Linked DNA regions of Pigmentibacter sp. JX0631. The main gene of each other region encodes a partner of the protein of the gene in region 2 in a complex. Links are inferred from orthologs where the notes say so. Each region holds a gene or a part of one and is shown on either strand. Other genes may lie near its edges.

Region 1 (3,404 bases), 1.1 Mb from region 2 along the record:
ATATTAAGTATTTACAAGAAAAAATTTCACAAAAGTTTAAAGAACATATGGCTACTAATTCGGAAAGAAATCCAGGATGCACAGGTTATGCTTTGATAGCCCCATTAAATCAAACGTGTTTTAATGGGGGCAACACTTTAAATGCTTTTTTAGATAGAGGGTATGTAACTCGTTCATTCGCTAATGTTGCGGATTGGACGCAATTTGCAGCTGAACGACCATATGAAAAAGCGGCAATTAATGCTGTGTTTACCGCAATAGAAACTTCAAATGAAACTGACTTTATAAATGCCACAGCGAAACTTGCAGCAATACATCCCGTTCAATCACAAAGAAAGGTTGTATTGGAGTCTTTTCCGGACATGTTTGTAACAAAAGATTTCTCCACATTCCAAATTTTTTCTAGTTATATGCATTTCCTTCTGAATTGCACTCGTTTCCATTAATTATCGTTGGGAGAAACGCAAAAAATATAATTTCAATGAGGATCAATTAATTGATAACCAAATCCATGAATAGTTTCGATCATACTTCCAGCAACTCCTAATTTTTGTCTTAGGCGTTTTATATGGGTATCGACTGTTCTTGTATTAACCTGGCCTTCATATCCCCAGACTTTTTGTAAAAGAGCTTCTCTACTTTGCAGTTTTCCTACTCTTTCACACAAAAAAACTAATAATTGATATTCAGTCGCCGTAAGTGAAATAACTTCATTATTCACTGTTACTTTATATTCATCAGGAAATATTTTTATTGTGCCAACTGAAATAATTTTCGAACTATTTTGTTCTAATGGATCTTGGGGAATGTTTATTTTCTCGCCATCTTTATTTGATGGATTGTGAGAGTTTTGAAATTTTAAGGCATGCGATCGACGTAATAAAGCATTCACTCTAAGCATTAGTTCTCTTGGAGAAAATGGTTTTGTAATATAGTCGTCAGCACCAGCTTCGAATCCTTCTACTTTATCTTTTTCTTGGGAACGTGCTGTTAATAAAATGACAAGAATTCCAGCTGTATTAGAGTTATCACGAATGTTTTTTAATATTTCAGTACCATATATATTTGGTAACATCACATCTAATAAAACAAGATCAGGCATAAATTGAGAAATAAGTTCAAAAGCACCATTACCATCAAAATGTGATTTGACGTCATAATCCCTAGAAGCTTCCAGAGTATATTTCAATAAATTATTTAAATCTCTGTCATCTTCTATGATAAGAATGCGAAGCTTTTCTTCCTTCATGTTTACTTGTCTTCTTTCTCAGCTGAAATGCCTTCAAGAGCTTCTTTTTTTATTTTTTCTTGCAGTTGCATGAAGCCATCTAAAACAGCTTCTGGAGTTGGGGGACAGCCGGGAACATAGACGTCAACAGGTATGATTTTATCAACTCCCTGCATAACGTGATAAGCGCGATAAAAACCGCCTGAAGAAGCGCATGCGCCCATTGAAAGAACCCATTTTGGCTCTGGCATTTGATCATAAATTCTTTTGATTACTGGCCCCATTTTCTCTGTAATCGTGCCAGCAACAATCAATAAATCAGCTTGTTTTGGAGAAAAACGCACGACTTCTGCTCCAAATCGGGCTAAATCATATTTAGGTCCCATGACCGACATCAATTCGATTCCGCAGCAAGCAGTTCCAAAAGGATAAGGCCACAAAGAGTTCTTTCTTGCCCAAGCAACAAGTTCTTTTTGCTTAGTTGTTATGTAAAATTCACTTCCATAATTGTGGTGCTTCATAAAAAAGCTCTCCTATAAAATACTATTTCACTATTTGTGTTAACCATTATCTATCGGAAACAAAGGTACTTTACCAAAAAAATCGAGAACAAGATTTATTGCGCATTCCTTTGGTAAGCTCATTTTTACAGTATCACCAAAACCCAAATATGCGCAGGAATCAGGTCCATCAACACAGACGAGACCTTGGCGCATGCGAGAAAAAAACAACAATGATTTTTCATCTCCGTCAATAGAAAATTGCTTTAATTGTAAAGATTCATTTCTTGGGGTGTAGGGTTCTCTGACTGCTGCTAATATTTGGGATGAAAGAAGATCTAACTTTTGAAAACCATATGATGAAATAGCAGCTGTACTCCCAGCTGCAGTAGATACCCAAAGTCCACTTGACAATTGTTTCTCAGAACCAAACTCTTTAGTAAAATTTGAGGAAAAAATTCCTAATTGATATCTACTTGTGGCAGCTGGGTGGCGATTACAGAGCAGCACATCATTTAATGCCAATGGAAGAATTTGTTTTCGTGAAACTTCTAGTTTAATTCTTCTTACACTTTTTGTTGAATATTCTTTCTTAACAATACAGCCTATGGCTTTTTCAATATCGTTAGGAACTACAGGACACATATGCCCTACAGAGTGTGCGGGGCAAGAATTAATTCCTAATAAAGCGACATCGCCTCCTACATGATGACTTGCGTGCAAAAGAGTACCATCACCACCTAATGAAATGACCAATTTTAATTTTGGATTTAAACCAGAATTTTTGCATTTATCATTATAGTAACAAATATTATTTGAAGATAATTCATCCAAATTAAATATTTTATATGTCAATGAATATTTTTCTAAAGCTTTGAGTAAAATATCTCTACTTTTTGTATGTTCATTATGCGCTTCTTGTAAAGGAACTGGAGTTTGGTTGTCTCTTTCCAAGTAATCAAAAAAATCTATATTAATTTTACTTCTTGTATATCGCTCTAGGGTTGTTTGTTTTTGAATAATAAAAACATCAACATCACTTTGCAAAATTAGTACCTTTCAATAAATCGGAAGTCTTTTTGCGCTCTAAAAAATTAATTTAGAAGAGCTGGGTTGATTTTAATTTTATCACTTTTTTCATATGAAGATAGGATATACTTTTGTGTTTTTGTGGCGAATTCTTGGCTATTCATTCCAGTCATTTGTTTTTTAAGAGCTTCAATTTGTTCATTTGTATTAGTTGGAACAGTTTTTGAGACTAATTTTACAATAGCTTTTTTAGCCCCGAAATCTAAAACTTTCTGAATTAAATCTCCAGGATTTTTAAGGGAGAAAACATTTTGCGCCAAACTGTCTGATACTCCAAGCTCGGTAATAAATGATTCAGAAACTTTATATTGTTTTGAAACATATTGCCATGTGATTTTATTTTCAGTTAATATTGTGTTTAATTTAGCGATATTTTTTGCTGATAAAGTTTCATTTATTTCTTTTAATAGATTCGCTTCTAGCTTTTGCTTAATGTCGCTTCCTATCATTTGTTCAGCTAATTGTAATTTTACATCTTCAAATGATTTTGTAATGGCTGGCTTACCTTCTATAAATTTAAAAATGCGGTAACCAAAAGGGGTTTCAACTATAGTAGATAAAGGATTTTGGGAAGTTAGGCTTAGTGC
Region 2 (3,820 bases):
TTTTCTTAGCATAAATGCATTCAGCAAAGCACCAACTAATGGCAGTAAAACTATTAAAGTAAGTAATGTTTGTTGTTGCATAATTATCCTCTCAGCACTCTGAGATCATCAATCTCAACACTTGACTTAGCACGATATAAAGAAATGATAAGTGCAAGACCAATTCCTGCTTCACATGCAGCCACAGCCATCACAAAAAACATGATCACTTGCCCATCAATTGTATGAGTCATATTACTTGCACTAATAAATGCTAAATTAGCTGCATTTAACATAACCTCAATACTTAGCATCATAAAAATCAAATTTTTTCTAAACATGACCCCAAAAAGTCCAACTATGAAGAGAAGTATAGAAAAATATATTCCTAATTCAGGAAGACTTGGCATCATTCACCTTCGCTTTCTTTGCTATGACAATTGCGCCAACAATAGCTACTAATATTAAAAAACTTATTAATTCAAAAGCCCAGAGATAATCAGTAAACATTAAGGCAGATACATTTTTTACATTCTCATTCATAGATGCTGGGTAATAAGGAGGTCTAGCATTTGCAAGCGATACAGAGTTAAGACCGGAAACTAAATATCCCTGACCAACTTTTGTTCCTAGAAATAATGCAACTAAAAAACCAAGTACTGTTAAAACTAATTCACCTAAAGTAACTCTACCATAACGTAACTCTTCAGGAGGTAAATTCAAGAGCATAATAACAAAAACGAATACTACCATAATTGCGCCAGCATATACTATAATTTGTGAAACAGCTGAAAAATGCGCTCCAAGTAAACCATACATACCAGCAAGCAGCATCATGACAACAATGAGCAACATTGCGGCAGTGACTGGCCATTTTCTTGTAATCATTAAAGCAGATAAAAATACTGCGAGGATTCCCATTATTAAAAAAGATATTTGAGTCAACATTTGAGTCCCTTTTCTTAATTAATGAAATTTTACAATTGCTGTGACAATTGCAGTAATTATAAGATTTACAAGGGCGATAGGAAGTAAATATATCCATCCTAATCTCATTAATTGATCATATCTAAAGCGAGGAATAGTAAATCTAACTTGAACAAATAGCCACATTAATATAATTACTTTTGTCAATAAAACAACTATACCTAAAGGTAATAAGAGCCATCTTGTAACAACTTCACCGAGATGAGGCGTCATAGTGTCCAGTAAATATGCCTGTGATAACCAAGGAAGTTCATATCCACCAAAAAATAACGAAACAGTAAGTACACACATAACAAACATCATTGCGTACTCACCAAGAAAGAATAGCGACCAACGCATAGCTCCGTACTCAGTCAAAAATCCGGCTACAAGTTCTCCTTCACTTTCAGCTAAATCAAATGGCAGTCTGTTTGTTTCTGCACAAATAGCTACTATAAATATAATAAAAGCGACAGGTGCGTGAAAAACCCCCCAATTAGGAAGAAATCCCCAAAGTATTTCAGACTGTTTCGTTATCATAGTTTGAAGATCTAATGTTCCCCAAATAAAAATTAAAGGAATAATGCTAAGGCCCATAGCTACTTCATAACTAACCATTTGTGCAGAAGCGCGTAAACCACCTAACAGGGAATATTTATTATTTGAAGACCAACCAGCTAAAGTAACACCATAAACAGCTAATGAAGAAAAGGCAAATATCAAAAGAAATCCTGAGTTCAAGCTTACTGCTTGTAAATTTACAACTTCATTATTAACTAGAATATGACTTCCCCATGGAATTGCCACAGTAACAGCAAGTCCCATAGTAACAGGAATTACTGGAGCTAAAACATAAAAAGCTTTGTGTACATAAGGAGGAACAAAATCTTCTTTAAATAAAAGTTTAATTGCATCAGCAATTGGTTGCCCTAATCCTAATAATCTAAACTTAAAAAAACCGACTCTATTTGGTCCCAATCGACGTTGTATAATAGCGCACTGTCTGCGTTCTACCCAACTCATAATAGGAGCCACTTGTGCACCTACTGCTATACCAAGCAGCATAAGAAGAATGGTGCTGATAACTTGAGTCATACTAATATCAAACATTACCAAAACTCCTTAATCCCAACGTAACGCACCACGTCTGATGACATATATGTAGCCAATTGCTAAAGTTGCCAAAAATAATCCAACTTCAACAATTCCAAACCACCCTAAATAATCAAACGCAGTTGCCCACAGGTACATAAATATTGTTTCAATATCGAAAAGAATAAATAAAATTGCGGTTAAATAAAATTTGATTGAAAACCGGTTTTCAGCGGAACTTGTAACCGGCAAACCGCATTCATACACTTCAAGTTTGTGTGAATTAGGTTTTTTAGGGCCAAGAAAAAGTGATGCGCCGCTAACTCCAAGACCTAGTGCAAGCCCAAATACTAATATGAGCAATATTGGCAAATAAGGATTCAAACCAATAGAATAAACGGATTGCTCCATATGCAAGTTCCTCCTTAACGAGTTCAACTATCTCATAATCATCCATGCGACAAGAGAACCATCAAGTTAATCTTGAAGAATATTCTTCACGCAATAATGCCATACGATAAACGAGTGCTGCTGTTAATCTTGAAGTCATTTCATGAGTATCCCTTGCCGGGCAAAGTTCTGCAATGTCCATAACACGACATGTTTGGGATTTGGCAATAAATGTTAAAGATTGTGACAAATCTTTTACTTGAACTCCAAATGGTGTTGAAGCACTTGTTCCAGGAGCAATGGCTTGATCAAAAATATCTAAACACAATGAAATATGCACGCTGCCTTTAAATCGATCAAACCCAAAAGTTGTACAATCATCTAAATGATCGCGAATATGTTCTAAAGGAGTTTGCGCATGTCCTGCAAACAAATCTCTCCAAACATTTAATAAAGTCATATATTCAATTGTTGGAATCTTTTTTTCAAATACATAATCATACAATGATTGAGGATTTCTTTCTCTTTGAATTCCTATTTCTAGTAAAGCTTTGCCGTCATGAATATTGAATGGAAAGTCTTCAATAATTCTTCTAAAAGCAGTTCCACTGTTAATTTTTCCATTTTCTACAGGACGCAAATCAAAATGCGCATCTAAATTTATAATTGGTATTTTTTCTTTCTGTTTTCCTAATACATGGCCTTTGTAGCTTCCATAACTAAAATCATGACCACCGCCAATCACAAAAATCATTTTCGCATTTTTTTTAATAAAATAATTTACTACTTCAGAAAGTCTTTCATGAGTTTCTTCTATTGATTTAGAAAGTACTAAATTTCCAGCATCAAAAAATTTACTTGATATAAGATCACAATTTTTATTAATTACTTCACTACTTGTAAATGGTTTGTGCGTACTAGGATTAAATATCCTTAAATTCGTGTCATAAAGTCTATAGAAACTTTCTCGAAAACGATCCGGCCCCTCTTTAGCTCCTGGATTTCCATTATTTTCAATAACTCCTCTGTCATCAGGAACTCCAACTATAATATATTTATCATTAAAATCTAATTCTAATTTTTTTTGATTTTTTTCAAAATATTCAATATTTTTTATTGATGTACCAAGGGTTTCTTTTCGACTACTTCCATTAATTTTAGCTTTTTCTAAAAATTTTAATACAGTTTTTGTCATGTTAATTCCAAATTTTTTGAGAAATAAAAAATTAGCAACGTTTAATTTTGCTCAATGCTTAATTTTTTTCAAGCATATGAATTTCTATATTAAGATATTAAAATAGATTTTTTATCTGAACAAATTATTCCTTATATTTTATATAATTATGAAAAAATACCATTAATTTGCAAACGTTTTTATTTTATGACAATTTGC

What was found. The genes of interacting proteins can lie anywhere in the genome.
Region 1: the proteins of QEJ31_RS06225 (region 2) and nuoB are in contact, whole or in part, in a crystal structure (PDB 6Y11), measured with the Thermus thermophilus proteins. The link is inferred for Pigmentibacter sp. JX0631 from one-to-one orthologs. Residues at the interface, in WP_096411122.1 of Thermus thermophilus: Arg36, Val44, Arg45, Met46, Gly47, Pro48, Asn49, Arg50, Val51, Leu57, Gln58, Ala61, Asp62, Ile64, Lys65, Ile67, Phe68, Lys69, Glu70, Ile72, Val74, Glu223, Ala224, Glu225, His233, Thr234, Glu235, Tyr236, Ser237, Trp241; in WP_096411117.1 of Thermus thermophilus: Arg16, Glu17, Gly18, Leu24, Leu27, Val28, Trp30, Gly31, Arg32, Asn34, Ser35, Trp37, Thr54, Asp55, Ala56, Asp59, Ala61, Arg62, Phe63, Gly64, Glu66, Val67, Phe68, Arg69, Ala70, Ser71, Arg73, Gln74, Ala75, Asp76.

Annotation. Positions count from the first base shown.
Region 1 is NZ_CP123622.1:339,612-343,015, reverse strand. The notes cover bases 1-2,943. They hold nuoB (NADH-quinone oxidoreductase subunit NuoB), read right to left. Parts: upstream 1,750-2,943; coding sequence 1,252-1,749; downstream 1-1,251. Other genes in these bases: QEJ31_RS01445 (peptidylprolyl isomerase), read right to left, coding at 2,823-2,943; QEJ31_RS01450 (hypothetical protein), read right to left, coding at 1,789-2,775; QEJ31_RS01460 (response regulator transcription factor), read right to left, coding at 479-1,249; QEJ31_RS01465 (hypothetical protein), read left to right, coding at 1-446. Also shown: more of QEJ31_RS01445, read right to left, coding at 2,944-3,404. UniProt on the Escherichia coli protein: NDH-1 shuttles electrons from NADH, via FMN and iron-sulfur (Fe-S) centers, to quinones in the respiratory chain. The immediate electron acceptor for the enzyme in this species is ubiquinone.
Region 2 is NZ_CP123622.1:1,437,212-1,441,031, forward strand. What follows is about bases 1-2,896. They hold QEJ31_RS06225 (NADH-quinone oxidoreductase subunit H), read right to left. Parts: upstream 2,056-2,896; coding sequence 946-2,055; downstream 1-945. Other genes in these bases: nuoL (NADH-quinone oxidoreductase subunit L), read right to left, coding at 1-81; nuoK (NADH-quinone oxidoreductase subunit NuoK), read right to left, coding at 84-389; QEJ31_RS06220 (NADH-quinone oxidoreductase subunit J), read right to left, coding at 373-927; ndhC (NADH-quinone oxidoreductase subunit A), read right to left, coding at 2,068-2,448; QEJ31_RS06235 (formimidoylglutamase), read right to left, coding at 2,510-2,896. Also shown: more of QEJ31_RS06235, read right to left, coding at 2,897-3,622. UniProt on the Escherichia coli protein: NDH-1 shuttles electrons from NADH, via FMN and iron-sulfur (Fe-S) centers, to quinones in the respiratory chain. The immediate electron acceptor for the enzyme in this species is believed to be ubiquinone.